Regions from separate parts of the Shewanella sp. FJAT-51649 genome, predicted to be linked through region 3. Evidence: predicted binding sites of a transcription regulator. Region 3 holds the regulator's gene; each other region holds the start of a gene.
The links. Region 3 encodes sigma-54, which starts transcription at its own class of promoters, with help from an activator protein. Its sites were predicted from a motif close to GTTGGCACGNNNNTNGNNT; they were not measured.

Region 1: K0H59_RS14360 (DUF1328 domain-containing protein) is a predicted target of sigma-54. The motif match lies at 6,359-6,377, and genes of this name have one in related genera.
Region 2: flhA (flagellar biosynthesis protein FlhA) is a predicted target of sigma-54. The motif match lies at 6,541-6,559, and genes of this name have one in related genera.

The regions. Positions count from the first base shown of each region.
Region 1 is NZ_CP080411.1:3,241,019-3,248,829, reverse strand. Features, by position in the region: gene K0H59_RS14395 (hypothetical protein) at 1-224, shown strand, start outside; gene K0H59_RS14390 (DUF3224 domain-containing protein) at 349-765, shown strand; gene K0H59_RS14385 (BON domain-containing protein) at 899-1,447, opposite strand; gene K0H59_RS14380 (hypothetical protein) at 1,721-2,197, opposite strand; gene K0H59_RS14375 (sigma-54-dependent Fis family transcriptional regulator) at 2,452-3,864, shown strand; gene K0H59_RS14370 (diacylglycerol kinase family protein) at 3,950-5,647, opposite strand; gene K0H59_RS14365 (hypothetical protein) at 5,802-5,996, opposite strand; gene K0H59_RS14360 (DUF1328 domain-containing protein) at 6,019-6,195, opposite strand; gene pfaD (eicosapentaenoate synthase subunit PfaD) at 6,839-7,811, opposite strand, start outside.
Region 2 is NZ_CP080411.1:1,536,117-1,543,927, reverse strand. Features, by position in the region: gene K0H59_RS07035 (chemotaxis protein CheA) at 1-227, opposite strand, end outside; gene K0H59_RS07030 (protein phosphatase CheZ) at 243-980, opposite strand; gene cheY (chemotaxis response regulator CheY) at 994-1,377, opposite strand; gene K0H59_RS07020 (RNA polymerase sigma factor FliA) at 1,425-2,138, opposite strand; gene K0H59_RS07015 (MinD/ParA family protein) at 2,131-3,012, opposite strand; gene flhF (flagellar biosynthesis protein FlhF) at 3,017-4,393, opposite strand; gene flhA (flagellar biosynthesis protein FlhA) at 4,405-6,504, opposite strand; gene flhB (flagellar biosynthesis protein FlhB) at 6,612-7,742, opposite strand; gene fliR (flagellar biosynthetic protein FliR) at 7,760-7,811, opposite strand, start outside.
Region 3 is NZ_CP080411.1:768,913-776,723, forward strand. Features, by position in the region: gene K0H59_RS03360 (OmpA family protein) at 1-505, shown strand, start outside; gene K0H59_RS03365 (molybdate ABC transporter substrate-binding protein) at 770-1,597, shown strand; gene mgtE (magnesium transporter) at 1,666-3,030, opposite strand; gene K0H59_RS03375 (HPr family phosphocarrier protein) at 3,229-3,504, opposite strand; gene rapZ (RNase adapter RapZ) at 3,491-4,345, opposite strand; gene ptsN (PTS IIA-like nitrogen regulatory protein PtsN) at 4,342-4,785, opposite strand; gene hpf (ribosome hibernation promoting factor) at 4,788-5,075, opposite strand; gene K0H59_RS03395 (RNA polymerase factor sigma-54) at 5,104-6,579, opposite strand; gene lptB (LPS export ABC transporter ATP-binding protein) at 6,685-7,416, opposite strand; gene lptA (lipopolysaccharide transport periplasmic protein LptA) at 7,413-7,811, opposite strand, start outside.

The sequences.
Region 1 (7,811 bases), 2.4 Mb from region 3:
GCTTAGATTATGCTCAAAATCGATTAGTGCACTTAGGCAGTGTGTTTATTGGTGATCGCATCGAAGTCGATAGTATTGAACCCGTGTATCCCTTTGAAGCGCCGTTTAAAGTCGCCATTACCTACCGCGATAGGGTGGCTGACCAACCTATGGTCGAGGAGCCTAACGTGGCTAAAACCCTTGAGGTCGGTGTGAGTGAAACGGAAATTAAAGCACTGAATTAGGTTTATATCTGGGCTTATGCTAAGTTAATTTTACCTCAGCTACGGCTGAGGTATTTATTTCACCTAGCGGCTGGGAAAGCTAAGGTTTTGACATAAAGCATAAAATTAAAACAAGGAGCGTGTCATGGAAATGACCAAAGTCACGGGCAAATTTGATGTTAAGCTCAATCCCGAGAGTGCCTATGCCACAGGTGTGGGGGGCGTGAACTTGGGCAGAATGACCTTAGATAAAAGCTTTTATGGTGAGCTAGAAGCTCGCAGCCAAGGCGAAATGCTCAGTGCCATGACAGCGGTAAAAGGCTCGGCAGGTTACGTGGCGATAGAGCAAGTCGTGGGAAAACTGTGCGGCAGACAGGGCAGTTTTGTGCTGCAACATTTTGGCATTATGACCGATGGGCAAAATCGCTTGCACCTTGAGGTTGTCCCCCATTCTGGCGCGGGTGAGCTCACAGGGCTATATGGCACTATGGCGATAAGCATCGAAAATGGTCAACATTTTTATGAATTTAGCTTCTGCATCGAACAGGAAGCCGAAGCCTAAGGCATGATTAACATGACATCGTGCCGATAAAACAAAACCAGCCGAAGCTGGTTTTGTGGTTTTTGCCCGAGTGACTAATACCAACCGCTGAGTTATCAAGCGCTGAATTAGCAAGGGCTGCATGTCAGGACCATTATGAGGTTTTGACTTTGATTTTATCGACGACCTTTTTCACATCATCGGTATTTTTAGCAATGGTCAGGGCTAATTGACGTTCGGCATCGCTAGCCACTTCACCCTGTAAGGTCACAACGCCATCGGCAACGTCGACGTTAATTTGGGTGCCCGATACGTCGGTCGAGAACAACAGACGGGTTTTCACGACCGTTGCGACCTTAGAGTCGGTTAGGGTCTTCACCATCTCACTGGTGCCTTCGTCTTCATTCATCACGGTTAATTTGTTATCGACCCCTTTTACCCCATCTAAGCTTTTGATGAGTTCAGCGGCGAGCGCCTTATCGACACTGCTCTCCACTTGACCCGTTAAAGTGACATGGCCGTTTTTCACGTCGGTCATAATGTCAAAGGAGTTGAGATTAGTATTGAGCAACAAAGTCGTTTCGGCCTTGCCATCGATCCAAGCATCTTTGGCATCGTCTTTCCAATCCTGTGCGGCGGCCACATTTAAACTGATAGAACCGACAAGTAAGGTGGTTAAAGCTAAAGTTGTCGTGTTTTTCATAATGATATCCTCCGTTGTTATCTCGAAGATACTAAAGCGTGAATCGTGCCAATGTTTTTATATTGCTGATTTTAAATGGAATAAATTTGATTTGTGACGTATTTTAGGAGTTTAGCTTAATCGCCAAATCGGCGCTTTTTACCGACAAAATGTAAATATTACCGAGGGTGATTCAGCGATTGGGCTTAAGTGGGATAAGCACTAAAAACAGCCAGATCACAAGCAACAAAAACGCGGCTCAGTTGGCCGCGTTATTTGGAGGTGTAGGCGCATTTACAGGGCTTGGCAGCGCAGGTGCAAAGTATCCAAATGGATTTGTAGCCAGGCAATATCCTCGGCCAATTGGCTGATTAACCTCGGGTGATTGGCTTTTTTAATTAACTGTTTGAGGTGGCTAAGGCGCTGACGCTCAAGCTCACAGAGCACGACGAGGGCATCGGCAAGTTGTTGTTTGATAAGTAAAGCATCGACATCGGCATAGGGCCGAGTCTGCGATGGCGGCACTGAGTGCGGGCCTAGGTGCGGGCCCATTTGTTGCAATGTTTGGGCGAGCAGTTGCCTAAATCGTGCCTGCATTCCTTGGTACGTCTTGATTTGGGCGATAAAAATGCGTTTTAGGCTGTAGTCATCGACTGAAGTATTGGCCCGAGTATAAAAATCCACGCCGGTTTGCGTCAGCTCGATTAACTCATTAACCAGCTTAATATCGGCGCTCAGCTCGGTCTGATGTTGCGCAACATTAGACGTCATAACGACCTCCTGTGGTAGTTTGGGCTGCTCCGCCGACACGGATTGCCCAAGTTTTTTATGGAAATATCAACTTCATTCAGCTTCTATGCATATTTCGTTCACTTTTTAATGATAAGTTAATGACTTGATTTAACTGATGATATTTATCCATTGTCGCCAGTGGGCTGCTTATTATCGGCAACTCTTACCGTTGAGATTGTTAAAATTTCACGGCTGGCATACAGTGGTGCTTCATTCACAGGGAGTGGCACAAGATGATCCGACCAACGCTTTTCTATCATCTACAGGACTTCGAAACTGAGCAGGCATTAGTGCAGCTCGAGGGCGCGCAGACCTACAACAAGCTACGCAGTACCGATGATTTATCTTGGATTAGTCAGCTGGAGGCCAATCGTATCGATGTGGCGATCATTGAGCTGCCCCTTCTAAGTCGTGAAGATTACTTAGCCTTACTCGAGTCCAGCGCCATTGCGGATGTGGAGTTTATTTTCCTCTCCGACGGCCTGCCGAATCCTCACCTCGATAAACTCTTGTCCAAATACGCGGGCTACCATTTCCGTAAGCCCATCGATATGTCATTGCTGTGCGAAACCTTAGCGGATTTTGCCCAGCATCTGGTTGCCAACACTTCGACGCGCATTCGCCCCTTTGCCAGCGAATTAGACCAATATGGTCTGCTGGTGGGCTCCTCGTTACCTATGCACCGCTTGTATCGCACTATCCGCCGCGTGTCGGCCGCCGAGAGCAATGTGTTGATTATCGGTGAGAGTGGCGCGGGTAAAGAACTGGTCGCCAATACCATTCACTTAGCCAGCCCACGGGTGAATAAGCCCTATATTGCGATTAACTGCGGCGCCTTGAGCCCAGAATTGGTCGATAGTGAACTCTTCGGTCATGTAAAAGGCTCTTTCACTGGCGCGAATCGTGATCATCAAGGGGTATTTGAGCAGGCCGAAGGCGGCACCTTATTCCTCGATGAAGTCACCGAGATGCCGCTCGAGCATCAAGTTAAGCTATTAAGGGTGCTCGAAAATAATGAATATCGCCCCGTCGGTAGCCCTAAGGTGCTCAAGGCGAATGTGCGTATTGTGGCGGCGACAAACCGCGATCCTCTAGTGGCGATTGAGCAAGGGCAGCTGCGGGAAGATTTGTACTTTCGTTTAGCGCATTTTCCCATTCAAGTGCCGCCATTGCGGGAACGCGGGGAAGATATAGTGGGTCTTGCAAAGCATTTTCTGGCCTATCGCAATGCGGCGGAAAAACAGAGCAAAGTGTTCTCGAACACAAGTTTAGAGGCGATTGCAGCCCACACTTGGCCGGGGAATGTGCGCGAGTTAAAGCATGCTATCGAGCGCGCTTATATTCTGGCGGACCATGAGATTACTCCTGAGCATTTACAGCTTACGCCCAGTTTGGAAAAAGAGGCGTCTGCGGAGGAAAATGTGGTGATCCCCCAAGGTATGCGCCTTGAGGATCTGGAAAAAATCGCCATTTACCAAGCGCTTGAAACGAGTCAGGGCAATAAAACCGACACCGCCGAGCAGCTTGGGATCAGCGTTAAAACCCTCTATAACAAGCTCAGTAAATATGAGCAGGAGTCAGACGTTCAAACCGCTGATGCAGATTCCGTTAGCGAAGATCCCGTTAGCAATAGTGTCGCCAAGTAGCCATCTACCTTTAAATGCCTAAAATAAGCTAATGCATTGATTCCGCATTTGATTCAGCTTTGATTCAGAGTTGATTCTAAAAGTGTTAGCTTATTTGGGACTCTGACTGCGGTTCATCATTTTGCGCTTGATAGGGCACAAACACCTTCAAAGAGGCGGGCAGGATATCGATATTGAGTTCCTCCGGCTCACAAATTTCGCCATCAATCACATACTTGCATGGGGGCTGACTGCTGATCTTCACCTTTTTTGCGTGGGCGTGTTTTACTTTGCCAGTGTTGCTCGAGGGCGCAGAGTCGCTATTGGCGGCCTCTTTAATCCAGCCGGTAAAAGCCAGTTCAGCCAGGCTGATAAGCTGTTCATTCGGCTCATTATTTGAATCCAACCAAGTGATATCCAACAAGCCGTCAGTCATATTGGGTTCGCCCTTACCTTGGGCGAGTAAGCTGGTAAAAGGCGCGGCATTGGCAACCACTAGGCTGTGGGTTTGCACTGTCATTGGGGCTTGGTCATCTAAAGTCAGCTGCAACTCGAGGTTGGTGTCGGTGTTCACCGCGCGCCACAAACCATCGAGATAGGCGAGTTGGCCGAGGGCATTTTTACGCTCGCGGCTTGCCGACTCAATCATTTGTTGCTCAAACCCAATGCCGACCAGCAGTAACACCAGTCGCTCATTGCAACGCGCTGTGTCTATGGTCTGTGTCTGGCCTTGGATAATATTATCAAGGGCTTGGGAGACAGCATTGAGCTTACTGCTTAAACCAAAGAGGGCGTGTGACAGGGCATTGGTGGTGCCTAGAGGGATAATGCCTAAGGTGATATCGGTGTCGATAATCTCCGCTGCGACCTCTGTGACTGTGCCATCGCCACCGCAAGCGATAATGATATCGGCGCCCTGAAGCCGTGCTTTTTTCGCTTGGGTTTGGGCGCTAATCTCTGGCGTGGTGAGCGCTAACTGCACCTCAAAATAGTGTTTCAGTTCAGTGCAAATTTGTTCGCCATGGCTTTGCCATTTACCCGCGCCAGAGACGGGATTGGCGATAATCCAGGCGCGTTTATGCAGTTTGATTTCCCCTTTAGTGTACATCTGCTCCAGCGCTTTAAGTTGCCAGCGATTTAACCCTGCGGTTTTACGAATGCTTTTAATCTGTTGCAGCACCTCGGCGAAGCTGAGTTCGGGGCGGCGGCATACAAGATAAGCGGCCAGCACCATTACGGAACGCCCGCGGCCGAGCGCACAGTGGATTAATACCCGCTTTTGGGCACGTACTTGGCGATGTAACCAGTTAATCGCCTGATTTAATTGGGCGCTAGTCGGTACACTGTGGTCAAGAATAGGGATATTCAGATAGTCGATATGCTCTTCATACAGGGACACATCGAGGCCGTCGAATTCGGCGGTGACATCTAAAATAGCGGTAATGCCATAACGATTCAGTTTAGGTAAATCGGCAGCGCTTAAGCGGCTACCCAAGTACAGATATTTATCAATGGCTTGCATTGAGGGCACGCTATCGCGGCGCCGTGCCCAGAGATTATAGAGTCGGCACCCTAATAAAAATGGAATAAAGCCCCAGCGAATATACCAAGGGATGGATCCATCCTGACGTTTTCTAAAAATACTGGCGAGATTAAACCAATAGGCCGAGCCGACAAGGGCGAGGGATAGGCTGCTCCATGCCCAAATAAAGGTGAGGATGGGAGAGTGTCCTGCTACGGCGAAATAGCCAAATAACAGCGCTCCGAACAGGTAGAAATACTTAATGTGGATCCTACTCAGCATTGGCATCTCCTCCATCAATAAACGGCGAGCCTCAGGGAAACCCACTTTATCGTGACCAATGACTGTCGCGATAAAGTGGTTCGGTGGTACTCAATTGAACTGTGGTTCCCCTGATAGGCTCGTTTGCGGGACTCTCTACTCGCCGTCATCCGTCCTAGCAGCGGGTATCTTTCGCTTTAACGCCTTCTTTCAGTTCTTCACAGGCATCTTCAATCGCATTGCCTGTATCTGTGATGGCTTCATCGATTTTTTCGCCTGCGTCCTCGGCGTGATTGTCGCTACAGGCTGACAGCCCAAAGGTTAATAATAAGGCTAAAAATGCAGTGGTAATCATGGTGATAGGTTTCATATCGATTCTCCTTTTATCCAATTTAAGCGCGTGGTGCCTTGCCCTTAAGGGCGTTGACCAGCAGGGAAATCACAAGTAATACAATAAATAGGAAGAAAATAATCTTTGCGATCCCCGCTGCGGCGCCAGCGATCCCCGTAAATCCAAACAGTCCGGCGATAATGGCCACAACCAGAAACATTAAGGTCCAACCTAACATAGCCACCTCCTTTGTCTTATTTCGGTTTTTCTGTCTTCTTTCACTCTGTACTATTATGTCGAGCGAGCTAGTTGAGTTCGTTGTTGAGAGCTAGTTGAGTAAGCTAGGTTACGTCTTACATCCCGTTATCACTCAATCCCGCAATAAACTCACAAAGGAGATATTGCGAGCTTAATGCCAACTTTGAAATTGTTGATTAATTTACTGATTATTAATGTTATTTTTAAATTCTGTATTGGCGAGAGTATTGGCTGATATAAGCGAGATAGGCAATTTTTACCTGCGATTCGGTAAGAGTTGCAGTGGGGAAATCGAGGGGGAATCTCGTCCATCAAAGTTCGTTTCTGTAATCCATTTTAAAATCAGGCCGTATGTATTTGATAGTTTGCAGGCGAGCATTGTCACGGCAGTGGACATCGGAAAAAGGGATTTTTCCGTTGAGCCCCCAAGGATGGGTTTACGGCGTGCCACTGAAGTGACAATGCAGAGCGGAAACGGAACTCCAATCGGCTTTTGGCATTATGTATTCGATTGATTGCACCATGCCGAGCGGAAGTTGACCCATAAATGAATCAAAAATTGAAGTCAAAAAAAGCGGGTTAAGTTTTCACTTAACCCGCTCAATAAAGTTTACCAAAGCGAATTAGCAGCGTTGCAGTGGTTTCCAGCGTTGCAAGCTGACCGGAATACTTACCCCTTGGGATAACAACAGGTTAATCCGTGCTTGGTAGGCTGCGCCTTGCATTAAATGTTTAGCTAAATCGACCGCATTGCGCTCGCGGTAATCATCTAAATAACTGCCTTTAGCCCAGGCATTAAAGGCGCCGAGGGCTGGGCCTGCCCAAATCTGATAATCCATTTCGCGGCCAACTTCACCCGTGTTTGACCAGCGGCTCGAAAGACCTAAATACCAACGGAAAATCAGTGCCATTTTGCGTTTAGGATTGTCCAGTGCGCGCTCAATTTGCTTAGGATCGCGCTCATTAAAGTGCGCCACAGTGCCTGCCCAAATCTCATCTAACGAGGCGCGAAACACTTGCTCTTCCAGCTTTTGTCTTTCCTCTGTCGGGATCGCCTCAATCGAGTCATAGCGGGTGTAAATCTCATAGAGTTTATTGGCACGCATCGGGAATAGGGTACCGCGCTTAACCACTTGTAACTTAACGCCCATTTCGAACATATCGGCGGCGGGCGCCATAGTCACATCGGCCATTTCGGTGGTGGCGAGTAACTTACGGGTATGTTCGCTGGCTCCCGCCTCAACACAGGCTTGGTTGATTGAGCCGGTGACAATATAGGCCGCGCCCATATTGAAGGTCGCCAGCGCCGCATCTGGCGTGCCGATACCCCCACCTGCGCCCACACGGATCGGCGTCTTGTACTGGTACTTGGCTTGAATGGTATCTTTGAGCGCCAAAATGGTCGGCAATAACGTGACCAGAGGACGATTGTCGGTGTGACCGCCTGAGTCGGCTTCGGCGGTAATGTCATCGGCCATAGGGACAGATTGCGCCATTAGCATTTGGTCTTCGCTGATAAGCCCTTCGTTCACTAATTGCTGCAGCATCTTAGTGGGGGCTGGCTCCATAAACTTGGTTGCCACCTCGGTACGGCTG
Region 2 (7,811 bases), 770 kb from region 3:
AAATCGAAGGTGTTTTCTGCTTCGTGACAGACATCCACCATGGGAGTGAGACTAAGGAAACCCGCACCGCCCTTTACAGTATGAAACCCCCTGAAAATGGCATTTAGCAAGTTAGTATCATCAGGATTGTTTTCAAGCGCGACCAGCTGCTCTTGCAGCAACTCGAGAATTTCGCCCGCTTCAATTAAAAAGTCCTGGAGTATCTCTTCATCTACATCAAAGGCCATCAAATTGACTCCCAGTTAGAAACCCAGACTCGACAGCAGATCATCGACTTCATCTTGACCGGTAACGACGTCTTGACGAAGCTCGGCATTCATTATCGGTCCTTCAGCTTCAATATTATTTTTCTGAGTAATCTGACTCTCAATCACGGGTTGCTCACCAAATACTGTCAGCATAGACACCAGATTACTTTCAACTTCCATCACTAGATCGATCACCCGACGGATCATTTGTCCAGTCAGGTCCTGAAAATCCTGCGCCATCAAAATCTGGTTAAGCAATTCGCGTAAGCGATTGGAATCCAATTCGCTACGTGACATCAAATGCTGCACATTGTGGCAAAGCGCTTTAAAATCGCTCAAGGCGATTTCACGACGCATTAATTTGTCCCAAGATGGCATCACCTGCTGGATATTCGCGGTTAATGCATTGGCTAATGGCAAGCACTCCTCCACCGCATCCATGGTTTTATTCGCTGCCTGCTCAGTCATGTCAATGACATAACTTAACCTTTCCTTAGCGTCGGGGATTTCTGTATTAGCTAGTTCAACCAGACGATTATCGACTTGGAAATCCATCAATGCGCTGTGAAGCTGTCTGGTTAGTTTACCAACTTCATCAAAGAGCTCCCGTTGGAGTGGAGCCGCGAGTTCCCTAAATAAATCATCTGCTTGAGTTTGATCATTCGCGCTTAATAGTTCAACTAAACGCTGAGCCTTCTCGAGCGTAATGAGCCCTGATGTTTGTGACTTCATAGCTCATCCTTGCTTAAGCGAGTCGTTCGAATATTTTATCTAACTTCTCTTTAAGTGTTGCTGCGGTAAAAGGTTTAACCACATAACCATTCACGCCAGCTTGTGCGGCAGCGATGATTTGTTCACGTTTTGCTTCTGCGGTAACCATTAATACGGGTAAATGCTTTAGAGAATCATCAGCGCGGATGGCCTTCAGCAAGTCAATCCCTTGCATACCAGGCATGTTCCAATCTGTAACGACAAAATCAAAGTCGCCCTTTTGCAGCATGGGCAGCGCGGTTGAGCCGTCGTCTGCTTCTTGGGTATTGTTAAAGCCCAAGTCTCGCAACAAGTTCTTGATGATACGTCTCATTGTCGAAAAGTCATCAACGATGAGAATCTTCATATTCTTGTCCAAGGTTTCCTCCGGTGAGCCGACATTCTGTGCTCAATCAATAATTATACTTATGTCCAATGCTTGAGTTTGCCTTTGAGTCGCAACATTGCCTGACTTAATATCTGGCTAACTCGCGATTCGCTTACCTCAAGAATGGCGCCAATTTCTTTTAAATTCAATGCTTCATCGTAGTATAACGATAGCACTAGCGCATCTCTTTCGGGCAATAATTTTATCGCCTCGACGAGTGCTGAATGAAACTGGGTTTCTGCTAATGCTTCAAATGTTCCATCGCTCACATTATCGCTCGGAGTGAGTATATCCTGCGATACGCCTAAGTCCTCTATCCCTATGATTTTACCAACAGAAACATCGTTAAGAATATGATGGTACTCATCGAGCGTCATATCAAGTTTTTCTGCAATTTCTGTGTCGCGCGCATCACGACCCAGCACTTGCTCTAACTCATCAATGGCTTGAGCAACTCGACGATTATTACGATGAACAGAACGGGGAACCCAGTCGCCACGACGGATCTCATCCAACATGGCGCCACGGATCCGTATGCCGGCGAAGGTTTCAAACTTTGCACCTTTGCCACCATCAAACTTGGATGATGCTTCTAATAGTCCCATCATCCCCGCTTGAAGCAAGTCATCGAGCTGCACTGAGGCAGGTAATCTGGCGAGCAAGTGATGTGCAATTCTTTTAACCAACGGTGCATACTGTTCAACGATTGACGTTTTACTGTCTAAACAAGTATACGCTGCGGCTTTATTCACTCGTTTTTTCCTCTTGAAAATCTGGTCGCTGAACTAAGCGCTCAACGAAAAATTCCAAATGCCCACCAGGTTGCTGTGGTACCGGCCAGCTCATGATCTTATTCGCTAGGCCATGGTACGCGATAGCCGCTGGAGACTTAGGATAAGCCTCAACCACTAACTTTTGTTTACGCACTGATTTGCGAAGGTTTTCATCAAACGGAATGGTCGCAACCAGTTCAAGTGCCACGTCCAAGAATCGGTCGGTCACTTTACTGAGTTTAGCAAACAATTCCATACCTTCGCGTAAACTGCGCACCATATTCGCAACAATTTTAAAGCGGAAAACGCCGTGTTCACGGCTGAGAATTTTGATTAACGCATAGGCGTCAGTGATTGAGGTTGGCTCGTCGCAGACAACGACTAGCACATCCTGCGACGCACGGGAGAAACTGAGCACCATATCTGAAATCCCCGCGGCGGTATCCACGATGAGGATATCAAACTGGGTACGCATCTCACTGAATGCACGAATTAAACCCGCATGTTGTGCAGGACTCAATTCGACCATGCCTTGGGTACCAGAGGTCGCAGGGACAATGCCAATGCCTTTAGGACCGCGGACAATAATATCATCCAGCTCAGCATCGCCAGAGAGCACATGGGAAAGGTTACGCTCGGCACGGATCCCTAACATGACATCGACGTTTGCTAAGCCAAGGTCGGCATCAAGCACTAAGACACGCTTGCCCTTTTCGGCTAATGCTACTGCGGTATTGATGGACACGCTGGTTTTACCCACGCCACCTTTACCACCCGTAACCGCGATTACTTTCACTTTTTCGTTATAGGGTTGATTCATCATACGTAAACCACTTGCTTGATCCAGGGTCATAACTCTACTCAAATGCACAGGTCATATTATCTGACCACGCTGTGTCTGGTAACGATTGTTGTTCAGTGTTTTCTAAGGCCGCTAACGCCTGCTCTGCGAGCAATAAAGTATCGGCGACTTTCATATCTTCGGGCACTCGCTGCCCATCCGTAACATAACTTAATGGCAACCCACTTTGGATCAACACACTTAATGCGCCCGCTAACGACACGGATTCATCGAGTTTGGTGAGTACAACACCAGATAAGGGAATGCGTTTAAAGTGATTTACAGCATCTTGTAGCACGCGGCGCTGTCCTGTGGCAGACAGTACCAGATAACTGCGGATAGGTATTCTGCTATTTGCAGTTAAATTATCAAGTTGCTGGTAAAGCCGCATATCTCGTTGGCCCATCCCCGCAGTATCTATCAATACTAGCTTGCGATTTCTGAACTGATACAGAATTTGCTCTAGCTCAGCAAGATCATGGGCTTGCTTAACGGGACAGCCCATAATTTTGCCATAGGTGGCCAATTGCTCATAGGCGCCAATACGATAATGATCTGTAGTAATCAAAGCGACTTGGTCTGCGCCATGATGGGCGGCGAAGCGAGCCGCTAATTTGGCTAAGGAAGTGGTCTTCCCCACACCCGTTGGGCCAACCAATGCCACAACACCACCTTGCTTAACGATATCATCACCTTGATTATCAAGCATATTGGCTAGACTTTGTGGCAAGGCACGAACTAATTCTGCCGGAGTATAGTGTTGGCTAAGCGCCGCTAACTTGTTCGCGACCGAAGGAGAAAACTCAGCCTCCAGCAACTTTGACTCCAGCATAGCACCCACAGGGTCGATGCGTTTTTTGTGTTCAGTCATCAACGCAGACACTTGATGAGTGAGCAAATTGCGTAAAGATGCTAGCTCATCACGCATGGCTTCGAGATCCGCATTTTGCTTCTGTGATACCTGAGGCTTCTTATCGAAGGCATTGCCCATATCACGGCGCTCAGCTTTGGGCGCCGCGGGTGCCTGTAGTGCTTGTGCCCACGCAGGCAATTCCGCGTCTTGCTGTTGATGGGTGAGTTGTTGGTTTAAACGGCTTTGTTGCTTCTCGAGCAAAGCTTGGAGAGAGTCCGCTGGCGCCGAGGGTTTTAGCTTAGTTTCAGCACGAATCGGCGCTTTAGCACCGAGTGACACTAAATCATCACTCACATCCATAAAAGTCGGTGCAGCTGCAGGTGCCTTCGCTTTGGGCTCGTCGTAGTCAACGGCGGCCACAATCTCAATGCCGCCATTCACTTTTTTATTCGACATAATCACGGCATCGGAGCCGAGCGTGTCCTTCACTTGGGCCAGTGCAGCACGCATGTCTTTGGCAAAAAAACGTTTAATCTTCACTTATGCGTCCTCTACTGGCCGACGGCAGACACTATGCGTATTTGCTTTTCATCGGGGATTTCTTGGTAAGAAATCACTCTGAGATTAGGAATAGTATATTTAACAAAGCGAGACAGTGTCGCACGTAACATACCTGACGTTAGCAAAATAGCGGGCTGACCAACCATTTCTTGCTTTTGAGCGGCATCCGCTAAAGATTGCTGCATACGCTCTGCAAGACCGGGTTCGATATTCGGACCATCGCCACCGGTTGCTTGCATTGATTGATGCAACATCTGTTCCAACTCTGGCGCCAAAGTTATGACAGGTATTTCAAGTTCGGGACCCGAGATCTCTTGAACTATCATGCGCTTCAATGCGATACGCACCGCCGCCGTTAACACTTCAGTATCGTTACTCTTAGTGCCGTATTCTAACAAAGTTTGCACTATGGTACGCAAGTCTCTGACAGAAACTCCTTCATTTAATAGGTTTTGCATCACTTTTACGACATTTCCGAGCGGCATCACATCAGGAATAAAGCCATCCACCAGCTTAGGCGAATGCTTGGCAAGCATATCCATCAGTTGTTGCACTTCTTCGTAGCCTAAGAGTTTCGCCGCGTTATTCGTCAATATTTGGCTGATATGGGTTGCCACCACTGTCGCAGCATCCACCACGGTATAACCTAAGGTTTGTGCATGTTCACGCAGCTCTGGGGCAATCCACACGGCTTCGAGACCAAAGGCTGGGTCGCGGGTTTCGATACCATCGAGCTTACCGTAAACTTGGCCTGGGTTGATGGCAAGTTCGCAGTCATGGCGAATATCCGCCTCTCCGACTACCACGCCCATTAACGAAATACGATAGGCATTGGGTGATAAATCGAGGTTGTCGCGAATATGCACCGCAGGCACCAAGAAGCCCAGTTCTTGCGAAAGTTTTTTACGTACCCCTTTGATCCGGCTCAGTAACTCTCCACCTTGGCCCTTATCGACCAACGGGATCAAACGGTATCCCACTTCCAGACCGATAGTGTCAACATGGTGCACATCGTCCCAGCTAAGTTCTTTAGGTTCTCTTTCGGCTCTTTCCGTTGGGCCCGTTTTGACTTGCTCAAGGGCTTTGGCACGTTTGGCTTCATTACGTTTGAAGATAAAGTAAGCGGCACCAGCGGTGATCACGGCAAAGCTTAAAAACGCCATATGTGGCATGCCAGGCACAATACCCATCACAAAGAGTACGCCGGCCGCAATACTGAGCGACTTGTGACTGTCAAACATCTGACTGATCAGCATCTGCCCCATATCGCCAGATTCATTTTGACGGGTTACCATCAACGCAGCGGCGATTGACAGTAATAAACCAGGGATTTGCGCGACGAGACCGTCACCGATGGTTAACAGGGTATAAATTTCAACGGCTTGGGAGAATGTCAAACCATGCTGCACAATCCCGATAATAAACCCACCGAGAATGTTGATAACCAAGATCATAATACCGGCAATTGCATCGCCCTTCACAAACTTAGACGCACCGTCCATTGCGCCATAGAAGTCGGCTTCGCGGGTCACCTCGGCGCGTCTGGTTCTGGCTTGATCCTGATTAATAATACCTGCGTTTAAGTCGGCATCGATGGCCATTTGCTTACCGGGCATCGCATCTAAGGTAAAGCGAGCACTCACCTCGGCAATACGGCCAGCACCTTTAGTCACAACAGCAAAGTTAATAATAATCAAGATGATAAATACAACTAGACCCACTGCATAGTTACCGCCAATCACCACGGAGCCGAAGGCCTCAATCACCTTACCGGCGGCGTCACCACCATTGTGACCTTCGAGTAGCACTACACGGGTCGATGCCACGTTAAGCGCGAGTCGCAGCAATGTCGCAACTAATAAAACAGTTGGAAAAGCAGCAAAGTCTAAGGGTCTGTCGGTATAAATCGCGACAAGAAGAACAATCAAAGCCAAGGCAATGTTAAAGGAGAATAAAACGTCGAGTAGAAACGGCGGGATAGGCAATACAATCATAGCCAATGCCGCAAGCACTAGCATTGGCGTACCTATGCCCTTGAAAGAGCTCAGTTTCAACTGTTTTACTTGGCCTAGGGAAGCTTTAACATCCATTCACAGATACCTAAACTTTGACGTATAACAGCCTGAAAGCAAAAAGCGCGCCAACCGCTAGCGCTTCTTGTTGTGGTTTTATCTCTGTGAACTATCTCTTCACTTAACTAGTGTTTTAGATCGTCAGGAATGGGTTGATTAACAGGAATTGGGATAGGTTTACGACCACGACCTTTTTGGTACTGGCGTAACTGGAACACGTAAGCAAGTACCTGCGCCACCGCAGTAAATAGGCCCTCAGGGATCTGCTGCTCAAGCTTAGTGGTATGATAAATGGCCCGCGCCAGCGGTGGCGCCGAAACAATCGCAATGTTATGTGCCCTTGCCACTTCGCGGATTTTAAACGCGACTTCGTCCACCCCTTTAGCAATAACAAAAGGCGCTGCAGAGCGCTTTACATCGTATTTAATGGCCACGGCATAATGCTCAGGGTTTACCACAATCACATCCGCATTGGGGACTTCGGCCATCATGCGCCGCTGCGCTAACTCACGCTGCATTTGCCGTACTCGCCCTTTGACCTCAGGTTTACCCTCGGTATCTTTATACTCGTCTTTGACTTCCTGCTTAGTCATTTTCAGCTGTTTATTGTGGTTCCAGATCTGAAACGGCACATCGATGACCACTATGACCAAGACGGAGGAGCAAAGCAGAATAAACATCCATACCAATAAATCCAGCGCATGATGGACGTTACCGGGGAGATGATCGGCAGATAGGAGCAGAATATCGTTGAAATAATGACTGAGTAGCAAATAAGCCGCGATAGCCACCACGGAGAACTTAGCAATCCCTTTGGTTAATTCAACCAAGGCCTGCACACCAAACATCCGCTTAAAGCCTGCAATCGGGCTCATCTTACTGGCTTTAGGCATCATGGCTTGGGTGGAGAAATTCATCCCTCCAAGGGATACGTTACCGATAAATGCCACCACCACAATCAGTAACATAATCTTGAGTAACGGCCAGCCAATCTCGCTCCCCACGACGCCCCATACATTAAACATCTGGTTCGTATCGAAAATCGCGGCGCGTTCCATGGTAAATACACGCTCGAATACATTGGATAAGGCTTTCGCAATTCCAGGTCCGAGCATATATAAGCCAGTCGCCGCCGAGAGTAACACGGTCGCAGTACCTAACTCTTTTGAACGGGCTACCTGCCCTTTTTCTCGCGCCTGTTCGAGGCGCCTCCCGGTGGGTTCCTCGCTGCGTTCGCCGCTACTTTCTTCAGCCATTACGCGTTCCTATCCGGTTAGAATATGCCATTGGCTTGGCACTGAAGCCCTAAAATATCACACAGCAAA
Region 3 (7,811 bases):
AAGCAAGAGTGACCGCGGTAAAGGTGCTTTAATTGGTGCAGCCTCTGGCGCCGCCGTCGGCGGTGGTATTGGCTATTACATGGATGTGCAAGAAACCAAACTGCGTCAACAACTGGCCTCGACAGGCGTGAGTGTGACCCGCGACGGTGACAATATTATTCTCAACATGCCAAACGAAGTGACTTTTGGTGTTGATCAAACCGAGCTGAGCGATGGCGCTAAGCGCGTATTGAACTCAGTAGCGCTGGTGGCCAAGGAATACAGCAAGACTCAACTGAACGTATTAGGTTACACCGACAGCAGCGGTTCAGATGCTTACAACCTACGTTTATCACAAGTGCGTGCCAGCGAAGTGGGCAACTACCTGATGAGCAAGGGCGTCGCTTCTGCTCGGGTTAAATCTAAGGGCATGGGTGAAGCGAGCCCTATCGCATCGAATGCGAATGCCGCAGGTCGCGCCCAAAACCGTCGAGTGGAAATTGTGTTAACCCCAACGGGGCAATAATTGCCATAAAATAAGAGTCGCCTACGGGCGACTTTTTACTTTCTGCACTGGGTGGCAATTTGTGTGAACGAACTATGTGCTCTAGGGGGCATTAGGGAACAATTTACCTTAGTGGACAATTTGTCCAGTCACCTAAAAGACTTAAGTGATCTTGGCCACAATCGTCCCGATTTGCATTTATCCAGCTGCGGTAATACTTGATCCGCTAAAGGTTTTGCCGTCTTGTATGCACTAGGACATTTCTGTGTGAATGGAGAGTACAGCATGGCAAAACAAGGTTTAGTGTTCGCAATCAGTTTAGGGGCGACATTGATGGCGGGAATGGCGCAAGGCGCAACAATGAGCTCTGAGGCAACTGCACCAATTGAACTCAGGGCCGCTGGCAGTTTAAAGGCGGCGATGAACGATATTATTGCCGCTTATCAAGCGAAATCCGACGCCAAAGTCGCGGCGCAGTATGCGCCTTCGGGCTTATTACTCAAGCGGATCCAAGAGGGTGAGCGAGTCGATATCTTCGCCTCGGCGAATATGAAACACCCGCAGGCCTTAGTCGATGCGGGAGCGGGTCAACAGGTGCAAATGTTTGCCCGTAACCAGCTCTGCGCCATTGCCCAGGCGGATGTGCCACTCACCAGTGCGAATTTATTAGATACCCTGCTCGCGCCGCAAACTAAAGTCGGAACGTCGACGCCAAAAGCCGATCCTGCGGGGGATTATGCTTGGGCCGTGTTTGCGAAAGCCGAGGCCTTAAAAGCCAATGCAAAAACCACATTAGAAACCAAAGCCTTGCAGCTAACGGGTGGGCCTGAGAGCGCTAAACCGCCGAAAGATCGTAATCCCTATGCTTGGGTGATGGAAAATAAGCAGGCGGACGTGTTCTTAACCTATTGCACCAATGCGGTGCTGGCACAAAAAGAAGTGCCAAGCCTCAAGATTGTCGATTTACCGCCTGAGCTAGCGGTTGGTGCCGACTATGGCCTATTGGTGTTAAAGGATGCCAATAATGCAGCTGCGCCTTTAGCCGAGTTTATTTTGTCTCCTGAGGGACAAGCGATTTTAACGGGTTATGGTTTTCAGCCGCCTAAAAAATAGTGCTAATTGACTTATTAAAATGGCGCCCTATGGCGCCATTTTTGTTGTTCGTTTTAGCAGGTTGAGTACTAGTGCATTAAATACAGGGTCGCTAATCCTAGGAAGGCAAATAGGCCAATGACATCGGTGACTGTGGTGAGCACCATGCCGCCCGCTAACGCAGGATCCACTTTTAAGCGCTTTAAGATCAGCGGAATACTGGCGCCAGCCAGTCCTGCGACCGTCATATTGATGAGCATTGCGCCGCCAATCAGGCTGGCAAGCGCCATATCATCTTTCCAAACTAATACCGCGATAAACACCAAAATCGACCACATGAGGCCGTTCAAAAAGCCAATGGCGAGTTCTTTGCCAATCAGCCAGCGGGCGTTACTCTGGCCAATATGACCCAAAGCAATCCCACGGATCACCAGAGCTAAGGTTTGATTACCCGCGACCCCGCCCATGCTAGGGACAATTGTCATTAAAATCGCAATCGTGGCGAATTGTTCGATTGTGCCTTCAAACATATTGCTGACAGAGGCTGCTAACAGGGCGGCAAACAGGTTAATTGTCAGCCAGAGTGAGCGGCGGAAAGTGCTCTTCACTACAGGGGCGAAGGTATCTTCATCGTCGTCCATCCCCGCCATCCCCATCATGGAGTGCTCGGCGTCTTCACGGATAACATCCACCACGTCATCGATGGTGATACGCCCGAGTAACTTGCCCTCACTATCGACCACGGGGGCGGATACCCAGTCATGGCGCTCGAACAGCTGCGCGACTTCACTGTCGGACATGCCCACGGGAATGCTCTCGATATCGGTATCGATAATGCTGCTGATATGAGTATTGGGATCGCAGGTGAGCAGATCCGCAAGTTTGACCCCGCCAAGTACGCGATCGTGCTTATCCACCACGTATAAGGTGTCAGTGGTGTCGGGCAGATTGCCCCGTTGGCGCAAATAACGCAGTACCACATCGATATTCACATCGGGCCTTAAGGTCACAGTATCTGTGTTCATTAAGCTGCCCGCAGTTTCATCTGGGTAAGAAAGCGCCTGCTCCACCCGCTGGCGGTTTTGCAGACTCATTGATTGCAATACTTGCTTATAAACGGTATCCGGCAAGCTTCGCAGGATATAAGCGAGATCGTCCGTATCCATACTGGCGGTCGCCTTGGCAACCCGCTCAGGGCTCATGGCGCGGATCAGTGGATCTTTTAACTCTTCACTGAGTTCATCGAGAATATCCCCGAGCTGATCTTGATCGATAAGTTGCCACAACACTTGCCGCGCCTTAGGGGGCGAGGACTCTAAAATCAATGCGATATCCGACGCCGCCATGTTTTGCAGCATTTGCCTGACATGCACAAACATACCGCTATTGAGGGCATGGCTCAGTTGGTCGAGACGTTGTTCGACTTGTAAGCTGTCTGAGGCTTCTACAGGCATGTTTCCTCCAAGATGGCGACGGTGGATAGGGACGTTTGGCTGTTGAGGACTTAAGCCAAAGCGCAGCAGTGTATTGTAATTGAGCGCACGGGAGGGCGTCGAGTCACAAATGTGTTTTACTGGTATAAGGTGCTGAAATCAAAACCAAACAGGGTACTGAATAACGGTAGAGATCATCGAGATGAGATGTCGAGGCAATTAGCAGGCTTCGTCGAACTTAGCGTCAATAAGCGCGCAAATGGCATTGAGCGCTGGTTCGGCATCCGGGCCTTCGGCAATCAGGGTAATGGTTTTACCCATACCCGTTTCCAGCATGAGTAGCCCTAACACACTGGCGGCAGAGGCCTGTTTCTCACCTTGGATCAGCGTAATGCTGGCATCAAACTCTGAGGCCAACACCACGAGCTTAGTGGCGGCGCGGGCATGTAAGCCGAGTTTATTGCAGATGGTGACTTGGCGCTCAAGCTTTGGCATGGCTTAACTCTCGGTGGCGGGCATTCACTTTGTGTTTGCCGTTGCTAAAGCGTTTAGCCAGTTGCTCGGCCACGTAAACCGATCTGTGTTGACCGCCAGTACAGCCGATGGCGATGGTCAAATAGCTGCGGTTATTACGTTCTAAATGGGGCAACCAAGTTTCGAGTAAATTCTCGATTTGCCAGATGAACTTATTGACCAGTGGCTGGCGATTTAAAAACTCTGCCACAGGTTCATCTAAGCCAGTGAGGGGGCGCAGCTCGGGTTCCCAATGGGGATTGGGTAAAAAGCGCACATCGAACATAAAGTCGGCTTCGGTTGGCATACCATGCTTAAAACCGAAGGACTCGAAGTTGATCACCAGTTCCTTATCGACACTGCCAAGCAGGATTTGCCGTACTTGGTCGCTGAGTTCATAGATATTCAGATTCGAGGTATCTATGTAGTGATCCATCTGTTGCGACAGTGGCTCGAGCAATTTGCCTTCAAGCTTAATGGCTTCCTGCAGTGATACTCGGCTCTTAGATAAGGGATGTAAGCGCCGAGTCTCGCTGTAGCGCTTTAGCAGTACTTTATCGCTGGAATTTAAGAAGAAGCTGGTAAGTTCAGTGCCCTCTGGCAGGCTGGCGAGCTGTTTGACGAGTACCTTGTCTTGCTCCGGCAGGTTACGCACGTCAACGCTGATGGCGACGAGATCGTTACTGCCCTTGAGCTGTTCGAGTAAGCTGCCAATCAGCGGCAAAGGAAGATTATCGACACAATAGTAGCCGAGATCTTCAAGCACTCTTAGTGCGACCGATTTGCCTGAGCCTGAGCGCCCTGACACTATGACCAGTTTCATCCAGTGATTACCTGATAGAGTTCCGTTTCATCATGCGTCTTGCGCAATTGCTTCAATATTTGTTTGTCGCTGAGCTTTTCAGCCATGCAGGACAAAGTGCTTAAGTGCTGTTGACATTGGTCAGCAGGCACCAGCAGCGCAAATAAAATGTCGACAGGTTGTTTATCGATAGCATCAAAGGCTATCGGCTCCTCACATTTCACCAATATGGCTATGGGTTGTGTTATATCGGTTAATCGACCATGTGGAATGGCGATGCCGTTACCTATACCTGTGCTCCCCATCTTTTCGCGCGCCACTAGGCTTTCGAAGATCTCTTGAGATGAGAGGGTGGGGTACTGGGCAGCGGCTAAGTCGCTGATAAGTTCCAGTACCTTTTTCTTACTGCCCGGAGTGGCGCAGGTCGTGCATTCCGGCCGCAGTATGGTACGAAGTTCCATTGCTAGTGTTTTGTTAACTTCTCTTTGTGTTTAATAACCTGACGATCAAGCTTGTCGATCAGGACGTCTATGGCAGCATACATATCTGCATGCTCTGAAGTCGCGAAGACTTCACCACCGGTGAGGTTGATTCTCGCTTCGGCAATTTGTTGCATTTTCTCAACATTGAGCACAACGTGCACATTATTGATCTGTTCGAAATGACGTTCAAGTTTTGAAAACTTTTCCTCAACATAAGCCCGTAACGATTCAGTAATCTCGATATGGTGTCCACTCAGGTTTATTTGCATATAAACGTCCTCCGATTTCCACTTTAGGCTATAAACTTTTACGCTGATTGGAAGGGGGAATAAGCATCGCCTCTCGGTACTTCGCAATGGTTCTGCGCGCAACGTTAATTCCCTGTTCTGCCAGAAGTTGCGCCATCTTGCTATCGCTTAATGGTTTTTTCTGGTTTTCCGCTGCAACCAGTTTCTTAATGAAGGCTCTGATTGCCGTGGATGAGCACTCACCGCCATCATCAGTCCCGACGTGGCTTGAGAAGAAATATTTTAGTTCAAAAAGTCCCTTTGGGGTATGCATGTATTTTTGTGTGGTTACCCGTGAAATGGTGGACTCATGCATCTCTACCGCCTCGGCGATATCGTTTAGGACCATAGGTTTCATGGCTTCTTCACCGTATTCGAAGAAACCCTGTTGATATTGCACTATGCAGTTTGCCACCTTGAGCAGTGTTTCGTTACGGCTTTCAAGGCTTTTAATAAACCACTTGGCTTCTTGCAGATGCCCGCGGATAAATTGGCTATCGGCTTGGCTTTTAGTGCTGCGCGCCATGGCTGCATATTGCTGATTAACATTGATTTTTGGCATACAGTCTGGGTTTAACTCGACCACCCAGCGACCATTTTTCTTCGACACCGACACATCGGGGATGACATATTCTTCATCAACAGGGGTGATGAGTAAGCCGGGGCGAGGGTTTAAGGTTTGGATGAGGGCAATGCTCTCGCGCAGGTCATCTTCCTTAAGCTTGGTTTTACGCATCAACAACCTAAAGTCGCGGGCAGCGATCAGATCTAAATGATCTTTGATCAGCATGCGGGCGTTTTCGAGGTGTGGGGTATCCGGCGCAAAGTGGGAGAGTTGGATAAGCAGACATTCGCTTAAATCCCTTGCTGCGACACCGACGGGATCGAAGTGTTGAATGCGCTTGAGTACGGCTTCGACTTCATCCAGTTCTATCTCTGGATTGCCCATAGCTTCGAGGATATCTTCAGTACTTTGAGTGAGATAACCCTGATCGTCGATGGCATCAATAATCGCGGTGGCGATGGCTAAATCGGTTTCAGAGAAGGGCGTGAGGTTTTTTTGCCATTCTAAATGTTCGTACAGGCCTTCACTAGTTTCCCCTTGGAAGGGCATGTCATCTTCACGGCTCGCGCCTGAACCTGAGTTTGGCGATGCGGTAAAGACTTCATCCCAAGTGGTGTCCATGGGCAGTTCTTCGGGTAGGGATTCTTTGGTCAGCGACTCGGCAATGTCCACGGTGGAATTGTCTTGTTCCTGTGGCTGGGCCGTCGTTTCGCTAAAGTCGGTATCGGCGATATCTTGCTTACGTTCGGTAGGCGCATCGAATTGCTCCTCTTCCAGCTCGAGAAGAGGATTAGAGTCTAAGGCTTGCTGGATCTCTTGCTGCAGTTCCAATGACGACAATTGCAACAGACGAATGGCCTGTTGAAGTTGTGGCGTCATGGTTAACTGTTGACCCAGTTTGAGCTGGAGTGACGCTTTCATGTTACCGCTGATCCCTACGTTATTATTTTGAATTTAGGCCGCTTGTTATCATATTGATGGCGCTGATAAGCCAAAATTCAAGGCTAATTGGCTCTGTTTAAGTAACTATAGCCTGAATTGTTCACCTAAGTACACAGCCCTAACTTGCTGATTGTCTAAGATCTCTGCGGGAGTTCCTTCGGCAATCAGGTTTCCGTGACTGACAATGTAGGCATGTTCACAGACGTCCAATGTTTCGCGCACATTGTGGTCTGTGATCAGTACCCCAAGGCCTCGGCTCTTGAGTTGTTCGATGATTTTCTTGATATCGATAACCGAAATCGGGTCGACACCGGCGAAGGGTTCATCGAGCAGAATAAACTTAGGATTGGCCGCTAAGGCGCGGGCAATTTCGACGCGGCGACGTTCACCGCCCGATAACGACATGCCTTGGCTATCGCGAATATGGGTGATATGGAACTCTTCGAGTAGATGTTCCAGCTCTTCTTCGCGTTGGTCGCGATTGAGCTCTTTACGGGTTTGCAGTACCGCCATGATATTGTCGTGCACTGTCAGCTTGCGAAAGATACTGGCTTCCTGTGGCAGGTAACCAATGCCTTTGCGAGCGCGCAGGTGCATGGGATCGGCAGTTAAATCATCATCGTCGATAAATATATGGCCTTTATCACTTTTGACTAAGCCCACGACCATGTAAAAGGTGGTGGTTTTACCCGCGCCGTTTGGGCCGAGTAGGCCGACGACTTGACCCGTTTTGACCGTCAGGCTGACATCTTTCACAACCTGACGACTCTTATAACTCTTAGCGAGATTCTGTGCTTTTAAAGTGATTTGGGTCATTTAGAATCCTGTTTTTTCACAGGTTTGTCCGCAGGCTGATTCTTGAGTTCTTCCTGATAGTTGTCAGGTTGAATAATGGTAATCACGCGATCATCGCCGCTACCCGTGCTCTCAGCGATCAGTTTTTGCTGAATAATATCGTAACGGATGAGGTTACCCGTAACTTGGCTACCCGCTTGGTCTAGGGTCGCAGAGCCCGTCAAGGTCAGGGTGCGGGTCGCCATTTCGTAGCGAATTTCTTTGGCGCTCGCCGAAGCTGGGCGTCCATCGTCGAGAATTTGGCTGTAGGTCGCAGGGTTGCCCGTTGCCACTAAAATCTTGCTGTTTTCCCCTTCGGCAGAAAATGCACGTAGTTGATCTGCATGGATTTTAATCGAGCCTTGGGTGACTTCAAC